Regions from separate parts of the Thalassorhabdus alkalitolerans genome, predicted to be linked through region 2. Evidence: a T-box and tRNA genes for the amino acid it is inferred to sense, from the RefSeq annotation. Region 2 holds a T-box; the other holds one or more tRNA genes.
The links. The T-box of region 2 lies ahead of tyrS (tyrosine--tRNA ligase). A T-box ahead of a tRNA ligase gene usually reads a tRNA of that ligase, here a tRNA-Tyr.

Region 1 (7,286 bases), on a different contig from region 2:
ATATAATCCGACAGAGTAGACCAAATAATACGACCACCACCATTAAAGAGCCCCATAACCCCAACTACAGTAGCAGCTGCCATAGCCGTCATTCCAACTAACTCCTGAGCCATAGGTGAAGCCACAGCTATTAACATGATTCCTGCAGATATATTTATAAGCATCATCCACCATAGCAGCCAGAAACGTTTTGTTTTTATGGCTTCATTAGCTGTTAACTGAGCCAGATCTTCTCTTTTTTCAACCTCGCCGTCGTCTTTTTTCTCTTTAGCTGCTGCAGGCATCCAATCCTCTGGAGGCCGGGCAATGTACCATGCGCCCAGAGACATCAAAACAAAGTAAACAGCTCCTAACAGGTACAGAGTATTGGCTACCCCCATTCCTTCAATGAGCCTTGCAGCTACTGGACTGGCAATTAAAGACCCTGCTCCAAAACCAAACACCGCCATCCCTGTAGCAAGCCCCCTTCTGTCAGGAAACCATTTCACCAGAGTAGACACCGGAGAAATGTATCCAATGCCAAGACCGATCCCCCCAAGGATCCCATAGGTAAAATAAAAGCCATATAACGATCCGATTCCTATGGAAAATCCTGCGCCAATTAAGCCTGCACCAAATAGAACAGCTGCTAAAAAGGCCGATACCCTGGGACCACGTTTTTCAACAAACCTTCCAAAAAAAGCAGCTGAAATGCCAAGGAAAAAGATGGCCAGCGTAAAGGCTATCGTCACTGTTGCCCCGCCCCAGCCCAGTTCCTCATACAAGGGGGTTTGGAACACACTGTACGCATAAATAGATCCAATGGAAAGGTGTATAAATACAGCAGACAACGCAATCAACCACCGGTTTTTTTGCTTCATAACATGAACTCCTTCCATAAAAGAATTATCAAGTCTTCATAGAGTAACCAAAAACATAAAAATTACCCAATGTAGGGTGCCTGGCACCACTCTCATTTGTAACATAGATGTAATATAAATGACCCAGCCTCCTTTCATTAGAGGCTGGGTCTCGTTTCATGCTTTCAGGATTCTTCTTTTTTCTTGTTAATAACCATAATAAGCTAAAATCCCCGCTGCGCCTTGTAATTTTTTGCAAAAACCACTAGATTTTTAACTTATTTTTTTCATTGAAGTTGCTCATATTGTGCCATATAATGAACTTGTTCAGTTCTTGTTGTAGAACAAAAGTGATAGAATCACCCTTAGAAAGGAGCAGCTACCATGAATCAATCCCTTCATTTTCCTAAATCGAACGCCCCTTAATGACAGAAGAATCCTTCCTTGTGACTTTTATGCTTTTGTTCTTTATATAGTTTTTATTTTATTTTAGTAAAATGACAATTCTATCTGCCTTTATGCATACATTGACGTGTGGTTATTAAATAGGAAAAGAGGGGTGTAGGTTGAAAAAGGTTCTCGCCTGCATACTGGTTGGACTTCTGTTTTTACTGTGGCAAGTTCCAACTACATCAGCATCTACTGGTCAAATGATTGTCATTAACAAAGCAACGAATCAGCTCGCATTTTATGAAAGCAACAAATTAGTCCGGACGTTCAGTGTAGCTACCGGACGGAGTTCTAATTTAACACCTGAAGGAAAACACAAAGTAGTCAATAAAATTGTGAACCGCCCGTATTATAAAGGCAATATTGCCGGCGGCGATCCAAAAAACCCTTTAGGAAAGCGCTGGATTGGCCTTAACGCCAGAGGAACCAACGGAAACACATATGCCATCCACGGAAATAACAATCCCTCTTCCATTGGTACTTATGCAAGCGCAGGCTGTGTCAGAATGCATAACAATGAAGTGGAATGGCTTTTCAGCCGGGTAAAAGTAAACACTCCTGTTGTCATTACTACATCCAGTCAGTCTTTTGATACAATTGCAAAGAATAATGGGTACAAAATAAATGGAAACAGCAGCCCTTCCAGTCCAGGAGGCACTACAAGCGGAACACTTAAACGAGGAAGCAAAGGAGAAGCAGTAAAAGAAATTCAACGACAGTTGAGTGCTGCAGGTTACAAGGTTTCTGCAGATGGCATATTTGGAAAAGGAACCGAGGATGCTGTGAAAAGGTTCCAAAAGGCTAATAAGCTGAAAGCCGATGGGGTTGTAGGCACTCAGACGAAAAACCTTTTAGCAAGCCAGAGTAAAACCGTCAATAAGTCTCCATCCACTTCCTCTCAAATTAAAAGCGGTACACTAAGAAAAGGAAGCAGCGGAAGCGAAGTGAAAAAGCTTCAGCAAAAACTGACCAGTCTTGGCTTTAACACAAGAGGTGCTGACGGGAAATTCGGTCCTGCCACAGAAGCGGCAGTGAAGAGCTTCCAAAAAGCCAACAAGTTGAAAGTCGATGGCGTTGCCGGTCCGCAGACTATTAAAGCAATTAATAGTAAATAAAAACAAACCCGTTCTTATAATCAGGAACGGGTTTTAATATGATTTTTTAGTAACTCTATCAAAAAGGCTTTTCTTTCTATCTAGGGCGCAAGGTTACTGCCATTGAATGACTTGGGCAATAATGAGAAATACAGCTGCAATCGCGGCCCATATTAAGAATAAAGGAAAATAGAACTTTACCCACTTATGCCAGCTTACCCCTGCCAGAACAAGAGTAGCCATAAAATAACCTGATGTCGGAAAAAGAATGTTTCCTAAGCCGTCGCCAAATTGAAAGGCAAGTACAGCAGTTTGTCTGGTCACCCCAATCATATCAGAAAGAGGAGCCATAATAGGCATCGTTACCAGAGCCTGACCGCTGCCAGAAGGTACGAGGAAGTTAAACAGCAGTTGCGACATAAACATCCCCATTGCGCTTAAGGTTCCAGGAAATTGACCTACCACTGCTCCTAAGTTATAAATGAGCGTGTCCATCACCTGGCCGTCCTCCATTACAACTGCGACTGATCTGGCGACTCCAACGATAATTGCTCCCACTAATACCTCGCGAAATCCTTGATTAAAGCCTTCACAAACCTGAGCTGCTGTTAAACCGGCTGCCATACCTACCACAATTCCCATAACAATGAAAAGGCCTGACATTTCCAGCATGAACCATCCTTGAGCAATGACTCCATATATCAGAATGGCAAAAAAGCCAATTAAAAAGACACCAGCTGCTTTCTGCCTTGGAGTAAATCTTCTACTTTTTGATTCATCAGGATTTGAGTAAGTTTCACGTTTTTCTCTATCTTCCTCATAGACCAGACTGCTTTCTGGATTGGCTTGTACCTTTTTAGCATAACGAATGACATAGATAATTCCCACTCCTAAGATAACTACAAGAGCTATCAGCCGAAGCTCTATGCCTGAATACAAAGGGACTTCCGCTATTTGCTGTCCAAGCCCCGTGTTAATTGGATTAAGAAATCCGGTCATAAACCCAGCAGTCGTTGCTATAAGAGCTACAGCTGCTGCAACCATAGAATCATAGCCTAAAGCTATTAAAAGCGGAATAATAACTGGAACATACACTAAGCTTAGCTCCTGTGTGCCGATAACTCCGCAGACGGCAGCAAAAGCGATCATTAGAACCGGAATTACTGCAGTACTTTTCGTTGAAAAAGCTGTTGTCAGCTTGTTTACCCCTATTTCAATAATGCCGGTTTTACGAAGAACCATAAACATGCCGCCAATAATAAGAGTAAAAAACACTACTTCTCCTGCTTCCACTAATCCTCTTGGTATGGCGAGCATGAATTCCTCAACACCAGCAGGTGATGCATCTACCTGAGTATACGATTCTGGATCGATAGACTCCCTTCCCTCCGGTCCAGTAATCCGTTCAAACTCACCAGCGGGAATGAGATGTGTTGAAATAGCTGCAAGAGCCATAAGAATGAATAATATAACATAGATGTGCGGCATCTGAAACTTTTTTCTTTTTGTTTCACTTTTTGTTTCACTTTTTGTTTCACTTTCTGTATTCATTTCTATATCCCCCAGTAGAATTCCAAAGTTGTTGTCCTTGATTAGTGTTCATAATACTGGGGAGGAAAACGAAAGTCATTGTACACTTTAAACAAAACATTTGATATTTTTTAGAATAATTATATATAAAAATACACATTTGCCTATTTTTCAGGGTCTCCAGATGTTAGATTTCCTCACATAAAAATTTATATATTCTCATTTTAGTTATGGGGTGTTATACCAGTTACCATCCACTTGCTACACTTAATGATTCACTTTGAAACGTTTAAAATGGAGTCAAATGAAACAGTAGGAGGAGGATTTGCCTCTCTATCCTATCACACCACCGTAAATACGGATCTCGTATACGGCGGTTCAATAAGTTGAGTGATGCCATCATGCATTTTCTTATAGAAAGCTTCCATGTTTAGAAGTCCTGCTTCTTGCAGGGCTTCTTTTGTGATAGCACAATGTAGAATAAAGGACTTTGATATTCTCCAGTAGCCCTTGCGGGTATTAGCCCATTCCCATGCCTTATCTCTGGGAACTTTCAGCTTGATCAAACTTCGATATCTGGTTTTCACTTTCTTCCACCTTTTTCAGATTAACTGTCTGATCCTTCTTCTCACCCACTGGGAGATATTATGAACGTAGTTCTTCATCCTGGGATCCCCCATGGTATGCAACCCAGCCGCGAAGAACACTGCACACTCCAGCATTACTCTTCGCTTCCAGTGTACCCTCCCGCAGACATCCATCTTTCGATGTTGTCTTTGCTCGTTGCATTCTCCACACCTCCAAGCTTGTCAGTGATTCTTATTGTTCGACCCTTCGTTACGAAGTGTATGTGACTACTATGGTCTCTGTTGAATCGTTGGCATCGTTATCCCTGTAAGGAATTTCTCCTTCGTAGAAACCCTGATAAGACCTCCCCGGGTAAGTCTGACCGCTTTCCACCCGTGGGTGCGGTATTTACTGTGCGGAGTTCGGGCAATGTAGGATTTTATCTTGTTGTGCAAACTCATCCTTTCCGCTTCAGCCTTGTATCCTGTTTCTGTTCGTTACCGCGTGTGATTACGTCCGGTTTTCTTCAGATTCCGGGTAGCCCCGAACACCCTTCCCATTCGCTAACGGTGCCCATTACCAAGCCCAAAGTGGACTTTCACCACATAGCTGCCAGACACGCCGGGACACAAAAAAAGACTTCCCACTATTGTGAGAAGCCTTGAATTAAAGAGTTATGTAATATGTATGGTACCGGTGGTCGGGGTCGAACCGACACTCCATAAGGAACACGATTTTGAGTCGTGCGCGTCTGCCAATTCCGCCACACCGGCTTAATATACATATTCAGTTAAATAAATGGTGCCGAGGGCCGGACTCGAACCGGCACGGTTGAAACCAACCGCAGGATTTTAAGTCCTGTGTGTCTGCCAATTCCACCACCCCGGCAGCTGTTACCTAAGTTGGAGGCGGCACCCGGATTCGAACCGGGGAATAAGGGTTTTGCAGACCCGTGCCTTACCACTTGGCTATGCCGCCATGTGCATGTTTTCATTATATGCACAAGGACTATACAATATGAATATGGAGCGGAAGACGGGATTCGAACCCGCGACCCCCACCTTGGCAAGGTGGTGTTCTACCACTGAACTACTTCCGCGACATGGCTGGGCTAGCTGGATTCGAACCAGCGCATGACGGAATCAAAATCCGCTGCCTTACCGCTTGGCTATAGCCCAAAATCTATGGGGCGATTGATGGGAATCGAACCCACGAGTGCCGGAGCCACAATCCGGTGCGTTAACCACTTCGCCACAACCGCCATATGAGTAAGATAATGGCAGGGGTAGTAGGAATCGAACCCACATCAAAGGTTTTGGAGACCTTCGTTTTACCATTAAACTATACCCCTATTAAATAGATGGTGGAGGGGGACGGACTCGAACCGCCGAACCCAGAGGGAGCAGATTTACAGTCTGCCGCGTTTGGCCAACTTCGCTACCCCTCCAAAAGGGACAATAAATATATTACAAAACATTTACTTTATCGTCAAGTGTATTTCTTGGTATATTTACTATAATTGGCTAACCTATGATTTCTTCGATCAGTTGGTTTCCAGTATGCTTATAGTAAAAATGGTGCCGGCCAGAGGACTTGAACCCCCAACCTACTGATTACAAGTCAGTTGCTCTACCAATTGAGCTAGACCGGCCTACTATGAAAGTGGTGGCTCGAGACGGAATCGAACCGCCGACACGTGGATTTTCAGTCCACTGCTCTACCGACTGAGCTATCGAGCCTTAAATGGCGGGCCTGACGGGGATCGAACCCGCGATCTCCTGCGTGACAGGCAGGCATGTTAACCGCTACACCACAGGCCCCTATTAAATTGTTTGCATTCATATGTTTTTTTGCTTTGACGCTTATTCGACGTCGTAGCAAAAACTTAATTGGTTGCACCCTGGCGGGTACCACTGATATTCCCTTGCCGCTGAGGTCTCTCGACGTAGTGGCGGGAATTATTTTGGTTGCACTCTTCCGAGTACTACTCATGTTTTTTTGCTTTGACGCTTATTCGACGTCGTAGCAAAAACTTAATTGGTTGCGGGAGGAGGATTTGAACCTCCGACCTCCGGGTTATGAGCCCGACGAGCTACCAGACTGCTCTATCCCGCGATATTATAAATATAGATATGAGAATTATTGGTTGTACCCTGGCGGGTACTATTGATATTCCCTTGCCGCTGAGGTCTCTCGACGTAGTAGCGGGAATTATTTTGGTTGCACTCTTTCGAGTACTACTCATGTTTTTTTGCTTTGACGCTTACTCAACGTTGCAGCAAAAACTTAATTGGTTGCGGGAGGGGGATTTGAACCTCCGACCTCCGGGTTATGAGCCCGACGAGCTACCAGACTGCTCTATCCCGCGATATTATAAAAAAATATGGTGGAGGATGACAGGATCGAACTGCCGACCCCCTGCTTGTAAGGCAGGTGCTCTCCCAGCTGAGCTAATCCTCCAAATAAGTGGTGACCCGTACGGGATTCGAACCCGTGTTACCGCCGTGAAAGGGCGGTGTCTTAACCACTTGACCAACGGGCCACAATATATAATATCCAAAATGGCGGAGAGCGAGGGATTCGAACCCTCGAGACGGGTTTAAACCGCCTACACGATTTCCAATCGTGCTCCTTCGGCCACTCGGACAGCTCTCCGTGGCTCCACAGGCAGGATTCGAACCTGCGACCGATCGGTTAACAGCCGATAGCTCTACCACTGAGCTACTGTGGAATATTGGAAAGCCTGGCAGCGTCCTACTTTCACAGGGAGTTGCCCCCCAATTATCATCGGCGCTGAAGAGCTTAA
Region 2 (7,286 bases):
GCCCATATGCACCAGGTGAGCACGGACCTACTCAACGGAAAAAACTTTCTGAGTACGGCCAGCAGCTTCAAGAAAAGCAGAAGCTTCGTTTTATGTACGGCTTAAATGAGCGTCAATTCCGTCGCACATTTGATATTGCAGGCAAAATGAAAGGTGTTCATGGTGAAAACTTCATGATCCTTCTTGAGTCCCGTCTGGACAACCTTGTGTACCGTTTAGGACTTGCCCGCACTCGTCGTGCAGCGCGCCAGCTTGTTAACCATGGTCATATCACTGTTGATGGTGGACGTGTAGATATCCCATCTTACCGTGTTGCTCCAGGACAAGTTATCGGTGTTCGTGAAAAATCTCGCAACAACTCTGCTATTAAAGAAGCAGTAGAAGCTAACAACTTCGTTCCTGACTTTGTTACTTTTGACGAAGAGAAGCTTGAAGGCAGCTTTTCCCGCTACCCTGAGCGCTCTGAGCTTCCAGCTGAAATCACTGAAGCTCTTATCGTTGAGTTCTACTCTCGTTAATATCAAAAACCTGCCATTACGGCAGGTTTTTTCTTTTCAATTCAATAAAAAAATAGAAAAAGCCAGTATCTTCAGGATTACTGGCTCTTTTTTTCTTTATGAAGGAGCTGGTGAAACGGCCTCCTCTTTTTTAAGCATATTGTATTAAGAAGTATTTCTTCTTCCCTCTTCTAATAATTGTAAACGCTCCATCGATTTTGTCTTCCTGACTGATGGTCTTTTGCATATCCTGGCAGCGGTCACCATTAATGTAGACGGCTCCGTTTTTAATATCCTCTCTAGCTTGTCTTTTCGAGGAAGAAATTCCTGCTTCCACAAGAAGATCAATTAGTCCGTACCCTTCTTCTTCTGCCACAAAGGTAGGAACATCTTTAAAACCTTGCTTGATTTCATTAGCTGTTAAGGTTTTTAAATCCCCTCCGCCAAATAATGCTTGACTGATGTTTTGAGCCTGCTGTAATGCTTCCTCTCCGTGGACAAAGCGTGTGACTTCTTCGGCTAGCCTAATTTGGGCAGCGCGCTCCTCAGGACGTTCTGCTGCTTCTTTTTCTAAAGCAGACAATTCTTCCTCAGAAAGAAACGTAAAATAATTTAGGAACTTCAATACATCTCGATCATCAGTGTTAATTAAGAATTGATAAAACTCGTAAGGCGATGTTTTTTCAGGATCAAGCCAGATGGCGCCCCCTTCAGTCTTGCCGAATTTCGTACCATCAGCTTTGGTTACAAGGGGAATGGTAAATCCGAAAGCTTCGGCTCTTTCCTCTTCTTCCTGGCCTTTCATCTTTCTGATCAACTCAAGCCCTGCAGTGATATTGCCCCACTGATCACTTCCTCCGAGCTGAAGTTTACAGCCTTTTTCCTCATAGAGTCTGTAGAAGTCATATGATTGTAGTATTTGATAGCTGAACTCCGTAAAAGAAATACCTGTCTTAATTCTTGACTCTACTGATTCTTTTGCAAGCATATAATTAAGCCCAAAATGCTTACCGACATCACGCAGGAACTGAACTACGTTCATTTCACCGATCCAGTCATAGTTATTCACAAGCTCTGCTTTATCTCCGCCATCAAAGCTTAAATACTTTTCCAGCTGCCCTTTAATTCTGTCGCTGTAGGATTTAACTATCTCCTCTTCATTTAGGGTTCTTTCAGCGTTTTTCCCACTTGGATCTCCGATCAGGCCCGTTGCCCCGCCAACAAGAGCCAGCGGTTTATGACCTGCCAGCTGAAAGCGGCGCAGGGTAATAATTGTCAGCAAGTGTCCAATATGCAGACTGTCTCCTGTCGGGTCAAACCCACAGTAGAGCGTTACTTGCTCTTTCTTAAGCAGAGACTCAAGCCCCTCCCTGTCCGTTACCTGGTTTACAAGACCTCTGAATTCTAGTTCCTCTAAAATGTTCATCATCTTCTCTCCTTTAAAAAGTAAGATTATCGGGTATATTATCGGGTATAAGTATAGAAGGATACTTAGTTACAAAGTAGTACATATATCTTCTTCATATGCACAGTTAGCCTTATATGATACTTCTGCACAAACTCCCGTTTATGAGGATAAGGCTGCTGATTACTTTCCTAAGAAACGCCTTATTCGAAAGACGGACAGCGTGCTGTTAGTGCCATCACCTTTAAGAGAGCCAAGAATAATACAAAAAACTCGTCCCAAGACAAGGGACGAGTTGGCCGCGGTACCACCCTTTTTGAAAGCTGAAAGTTCCTGCTTTCCACTTCGTTTAGATATCGGGAACAATCCCGTCCTCTCCCCTGTCAATAAGGGCGAGGAAGCTCAAGAACGTATTTCGCAAAAAGATTTATGTACCAGCTTTCACCAGTCGCCGGCTCTCTGTAACAGGGAAATCTATGCTACTTCAATCTGTCATCACTTCAATATTTTTATGTAGATAATCCTTTTGTACCAAATCTCTAAATGATTGTCAAACTGGTTGTAAAGCCTACTTTCACTTCATGTAGGAATGTATGGTCTATGCTATAATACGATTGATGTTTTTTGGGGGGAATACAAGAATGAAAAGTTTTTTTGAGAGGTTAAATGCAAAAACCGATGAATGGAAAGACCTTCCTATCGTCAGAGGACTGAATATAACATCTTATGTTGTTTGGAATCTTATTTTAATTCTTTTTGTCCTTTTACTTATGGGAACGTTTTTTATTGGGGGAGCAGGTGCCGGGTATTTTGTTTCCCTGGTTGAAGACGAGCCAGCTCGCTCCTTTGACGAAATGGAAGAAGAGCTCTATGACTATGAAGAAACGAGTGAAATTTATTTCGCCGACGAGGTTTACTTAGGAGAAATTAGTTCTGATTTGGAAAGGCGAGATATAGAAGTTGACGAAGTATCTGATAATCTGGTGAATGCTATAATCGCCACAGAAGATGAATATTTTTTCGAACATGATGGTATCGTACCGAAAGCAATCATGCGAGCGACTTTCCAGGAAATCACAGGAGCAGCCAATCAAACAGGAGGAAGTACGTTAACACAGCAAATCGTAAAAAACCAAATGCTTAGCAATGAAGTTTCCTTTGACCGCAAGGCGAGAGAAATAATGCTGGCGATGAGAATGGAAGAATTCTTTGAAAAGGAAGACATTCTTGAAGCATACTTAAACATCGTGCCTTTCGGCCGAAACTCTAACGGACAAAATATTGCGGGCGTACAAGCAGCTGCAGAAGGAATTTTCGGTGTAGACGCTGCTGAACTAAATATTCCACAAGCAGCCTTTATAGCAGGTCTGCCCCAAAACCCTTTTGGATATACCCCGTTTACATCAACAGGTGAAGTGAAAGACAGCTTTGATGCCGGTCTTAACCGCATGCAGACAGTCTTAAACAGAATGAAAGCCAGCGGCTATATTACAGAAGAGGAATACGAGGAAGCACAGGCATATGACATTGAAGAAAGCCTGGCTGACCCTCGCCCGAGAACATTCGATGAATATCCTTACTTAACTAATGAAGCACAGCGCCGTGCTATCCAAATTATAAGAGAACAATTGATTGAAGAAGACGGCGTGGATTTAGAAGGAATGGACGAAGAAGAACGACAGGAAACAATATTATCCTACCATGAGGATGCTCGAGTGAAACTTGCTAACGGCGGGTACCAAGTGCATACCACTGTAAACAAGGATATTTATGACAACATGCAGGAAGCTGTGGATAATGTTGAATGGTTTGGCCCGGACAGGCAAGGAGAAGATGGTGAAGTGGAACCAGAGGAAGTCGGAGCTGTAATGATCGATAATCGTACAGGCGCTATTATCAGTTTTGTCGGAGGGCGCGATCACTCAAGAGAAAGCATGAATCATGCCACCCAAGGGTTTAGACAAAACGGTTCCACCATGAAGCCCCTTTTAGCATATGGACCAGCTATGGACCGGGGAGAACTTCAGCCTGGAACCATTGTGCCTGACGTACCCAGCACCTATAGTACTGGTGATGAGATCACAAACTTCAACAGCGATGAATACGAAGGATTTATCCCTGTTCGTGAATCACTGGTTCGTTCTCAAAATATCCCTGCTGTAAAAGCATTGCAACGTGTAGAGCATGAAGATGCCCGGGAAGACTTGATCAATATGGGATTTACAAATCTAGACGAGAATGATCCGTACGAGTCAGGCGCTATCGGTGGTTTAACCAACGGTGCGACCGTGGAGCAGAACACGGCTGCTTACAGCTTATTTGCTAACGACGGACAATATAACGATTCGTATATTATCGACCGAATTGAAACCCATGACGGCGAAGTTATATATGAGCATGAACCGGAACCTAGAGAAGTGTTTTCTGCCCAAACTGCTTATCTTATGCTGGACATTTTACGAGACGTGCTGGGCACAGAGGAAGGAACAGCCACTTCCCTTCCGGACATGTTAGACTTTGAAGGTGACTGGGCTGGAAAAACAGGAACGACAAATGAAATCCATGATGCCTGGTTTGTTGGCTTTAACCCTAATGTGACCTTTGGTGTGTGGCTGGGCTATGATATTCCCCAATCCCTTGCTGAAAGACATAACGGCAGAGGCTATAGCTGGAGAACCCAACGGATATGGGCAGACTTCATGAACGCTGCCTATGAAGGTGATCCAGAAGCATTGGGAATAGAAGATACTTTTGAACAGCCAGATGGTGTGGTAAGTCAGGAGATTTGCGGGATATCAGGCATGCTGCCTTCCGATCTGTGTGAGGAAGCAGACCTGGTAACAGAAGATTTATTTAATGAAGAATTTCTCCCGACTGAAGAAGATGACAGTTTAAGTGAAGTAGAGTACGTAACGATTGATGGCACTCCATACCGTGCCCTTGATGATACGCCATCTGAGTTTACTGACAACGGCATTGCTGTTAAAGAAGAATATTTTGATATTGATGAAGATGAGGATATTAGTGATTATTTACCTGACAACTGGGATAACGTCATTCCAGACGTGGAAGCGCCTGATAATGGACGGACTCCTTCCTCTGTATCAAATATTTCTATCAACGGCGGAGAGCTCACCTGGTCCCAGCATTCTGATAACGACATTGTAGGCTACCGCATCTATCAGGCCTCTTCAGATAGCGGATCTTTTTCACCAGTCGGGGTTTCTAAAGGAAATACAAACACCTCGTACAATTTAGGCTCTGGTACTAGTGCTTATTATGTCACCGCTGTAGATTCTGCGGGAAGAGAGTCCTCTTCCTCTTCTACTACAGTTGGAGAAGGATCAGGAAGCAGCGGCTCTTCAGAGGAGGACGACGCTGAAGATAACGGCTCTAATGGCAATAATGATGATGAAGAGAATAACTCTTCAGAAGAAGAAAACGATAATAATACCGAAGAAGCAGACGAAACAGGCGACTCCTCAGAGTCTGAGGAAAACAATGAAGAAGAATCAAATACAAACGAAGGAGAAGAAGACACAAGCAACTCTTCAAATAATGAAGAAGATTCCTCCGCCGCTGCTGACAGCGGCCAGGAGGATAACTCATCGGAAAATCCTACAAGTGAAGCCAGTGACACCAGCTCTGACAGCAGTGATGAAGAAAGCTCCTCATCAGAACCAAGCGAGGAGAATCAGGACTCCGATACAAATAGCAACGGTACGGAAGAGTCAAGTGACTCCAGTTCGAACAACAATGAAGAAGAGCCCTCACCATCCGAAACGAATGAAGAAGAAGAGGCTTCTTCCGATTCCTCTGATAACGGTGCAGAAGAGTCAGATGACACCAGCTCGAACAACAATGAAGAAGAAGCCTCATCCTCCGATACGAATGGAGAAGAAGAGGCTTCTTCCGATTCCTCTGATAACAGTGCAGAAGAGTCAAGTGACTCCAGCTCGAACAACAATGAAGAAGAAGCCTCATCCTCCGATACGAATGGAGAAGAAGAGGCTTCTTCCAATTCCGCTGATAACGGTGCAGAAGAGTCAAGTGACTCCAGCTCGAACAACAATGAAGAAGAAGCCTCATCCTCCGATACGAATGGAGAAGAGGCTTCTTCCAATTCCGCTGATAACGGTGCAGAAGAGTCAGATGACGAAGACACTGACAATGATGAAAATCAAGCGGATACCAATGCTGAAGATCAGGAAAATAGTGAAGAAGGTTCAGAATCGGATGATGAAGACAACTAACTATATTGTAGAAAAGAGACTAGGACAAACATGTCTCACCTAAGGGAATAAGGCTCCATTATCGTCTTTTGATAATTGGAGCTTTATTTATGGATTCAAAACTGTTTGATTACCCGACTGGAGGGTGTACTTTCTCAAGTTCAACGGTATCAGGGAGCACCCCTATGTCGTTTTTCACTTTTTCCTTGCCTCTCATTGACTTCCTGGGGACATGCAAATTATCCTTCAGAAATTTGGAGACCGGCTCAGCTCCACGTCTATCTTACGCTTCCCGTATATCTCGCCTGTGGTTAGCCAAATCCTTGCCCGCGAGACACCGTGAATGCGAATGAAATGAAGCTGAACGGATGTCACACTTGTACCTATAGGTGCAAGCGAGTGTATTTTTAACAATCAACCAACAGAATTATAATATAAGTAAGGGCCCTCACCGACGGTGAAGGCCCTTCTATTTAGCTGAGTTTTGTTCCCAGCCGCTTTCCCATTAATCTTCCATTGTAGATAAATCACCTGTTGGTAAATCAAGTTCCCAAGCTTTCAATACGCGGCGCATGATCTTCCCACTGCGTGTTTTAGGAAGCTTATCTCGGAATTCAATCTCCCTAGGCGCAGCATGAGCAGCTAACCCTTTTTTCACAAAGGTACGGATTTCTTCTTTTAAATCTTCTGTAACTTCATAGCCGTCTCTTAATGCTACAAATGCTTTAATAATTTCTCCCCGGACAGGATCAGGCTTGCCAATAACACCTGCTTCAGCAACTGCTGGATGTTCCACAAGTTTACTTTCTACTTCAAACGGACCAACTCGCTCTCCAGCTGTCATTATGACGTCGTCAATACGACCCTGGAACCAAAAGTATCCGTCTTCATCCATGTAAGCAGAATCCCCGGAGACATACCATCCATCAATCTCAAAGTAACTATTATACTTCTCTTCATTATTCCAGATCGTTCTCATCATGGATGGCCATCCTTTTTCAATTGCAAGGTTCCCCATCCGGTTTGGCGGCAACTCATTCCCCTGGTCATCAATGATTGCAGCCTTCACACCTGGAATAGGCTTGCCCATGGATCCAGGCTTAATTGTCATGCTAGGATAGTTGCAAATCATTTGAGCCCCAGTTTCAGTCA

Region 1: it has a tRNA-Tyr gene. The T-box ahead of tyrS (tyrosine--tRNA ligase) is inferred to sense a tRNA for this amino acid. The anticodon was not compared.

What each region holds. Positions count from the first base shown of each region.
Region 1 covers NZ_JBHSOZ010000005.1:456,588-463,873, forward strand. Annotated here, with positions in the region: gene ACFPU1_RS13135 (L-lactate MFS transporter) at 1-860, opposite strand, end outside; partial or broken gene ACFPU1_RS13140 (L,D-transpeptidase family protein) at 1,490-2,332, shown strand; gene ACFPU1_RS13145 (YfcC family protein) at 2,498-3,934, opposite strand; gene ACFPU1_RS13150 (hypothetical protein) at 4,255-4,500, opposite strand; gene ACFPU1_RS13155 (hypothetical protein) at 4,559-4,702, opposite strand; tRNA gene ACFPU1_RS13160 (tRNA-Leu) at 5,169-5,253, opposite strand; tRNA gene ACFPU1_RS13165 (tRNA-Leu) at 5,280-5,368, opposite strand; tRNA gene ACFPU1_RS13170 (tRNA-Cys) at 5,384-5,458, opposite strand; tRNA gene ACFPU1_RS13175 (tRNA-Gly) at 5,505-5,579, opposite strand; tRNA gene ACFPU1_RS13180 (tRNA-Gln) at 5,584-5,658, opposite strand; tRNA gene ACFPU1_RS13185 (tRNA-His) at 5,666-5,741, opposite strand; tRNA gene ACFPU1_RS13190 (tRNA-Trp) at 5,758-5,831, opposite strand; tRNA gene ACFPU1_RS13195 (tRNA-Tyr) at 5,842-5,927, opposite strand; tRNA gene ACFPU1_RS13200 (tRNA-Thr) at 6,056-6,131, opposite strand; tRNA gene ACFPU1_RS13205 (tRNA-Phe) at 6,144-6,219, opposite strand; tRNA gene ACFPU1_RS13210 (tRNA-Asp) at 6,225-6,300, opposite strand; tRNA gene ACFPU1_RS13215 (tRNA-Met) at 6,519-6,595, opposite strand; tRNA gene ACFPU1_RS13220 (tRNA-Met) at 6,772-6,848, opposite strand; tRNA gene ACFPU1_RS13225 (tRNA-Val) at 6,865-6,940, opposite strand; tRNA gene ACFPU1_RS13230 (tRNA-Glu) at 6,948-7,022, opposite strand; tRNA gene ACFPU1_RS13235 (tRNA-Ser) at 7,043-7,135, opposite strand; tRNA gene ACFPU1_RS13240 (tRNA-Asn) at 7,137-7,211, opposite strand.
Region 2 covers NZ_JBHSOZ010000003.1:1,126,176-1,133,461, forward strand. Annotated here, with positions in the region: gene rpsD (30S ribosomal protein S4) at 1-518, shown strand, start outside; gene tyrS (tyrosine--tRNA ligase) at 649-1,923, opposite strand; T-box leader at 2,186-2,407, opposite strand; gene ACFPU1_RS08305 (transglycosylase domain-containing protein) at 2,544-6,155, shown strand; gene acsA (acetate--CoA ligase) at 6,640-7,286, opposite strand, start outside.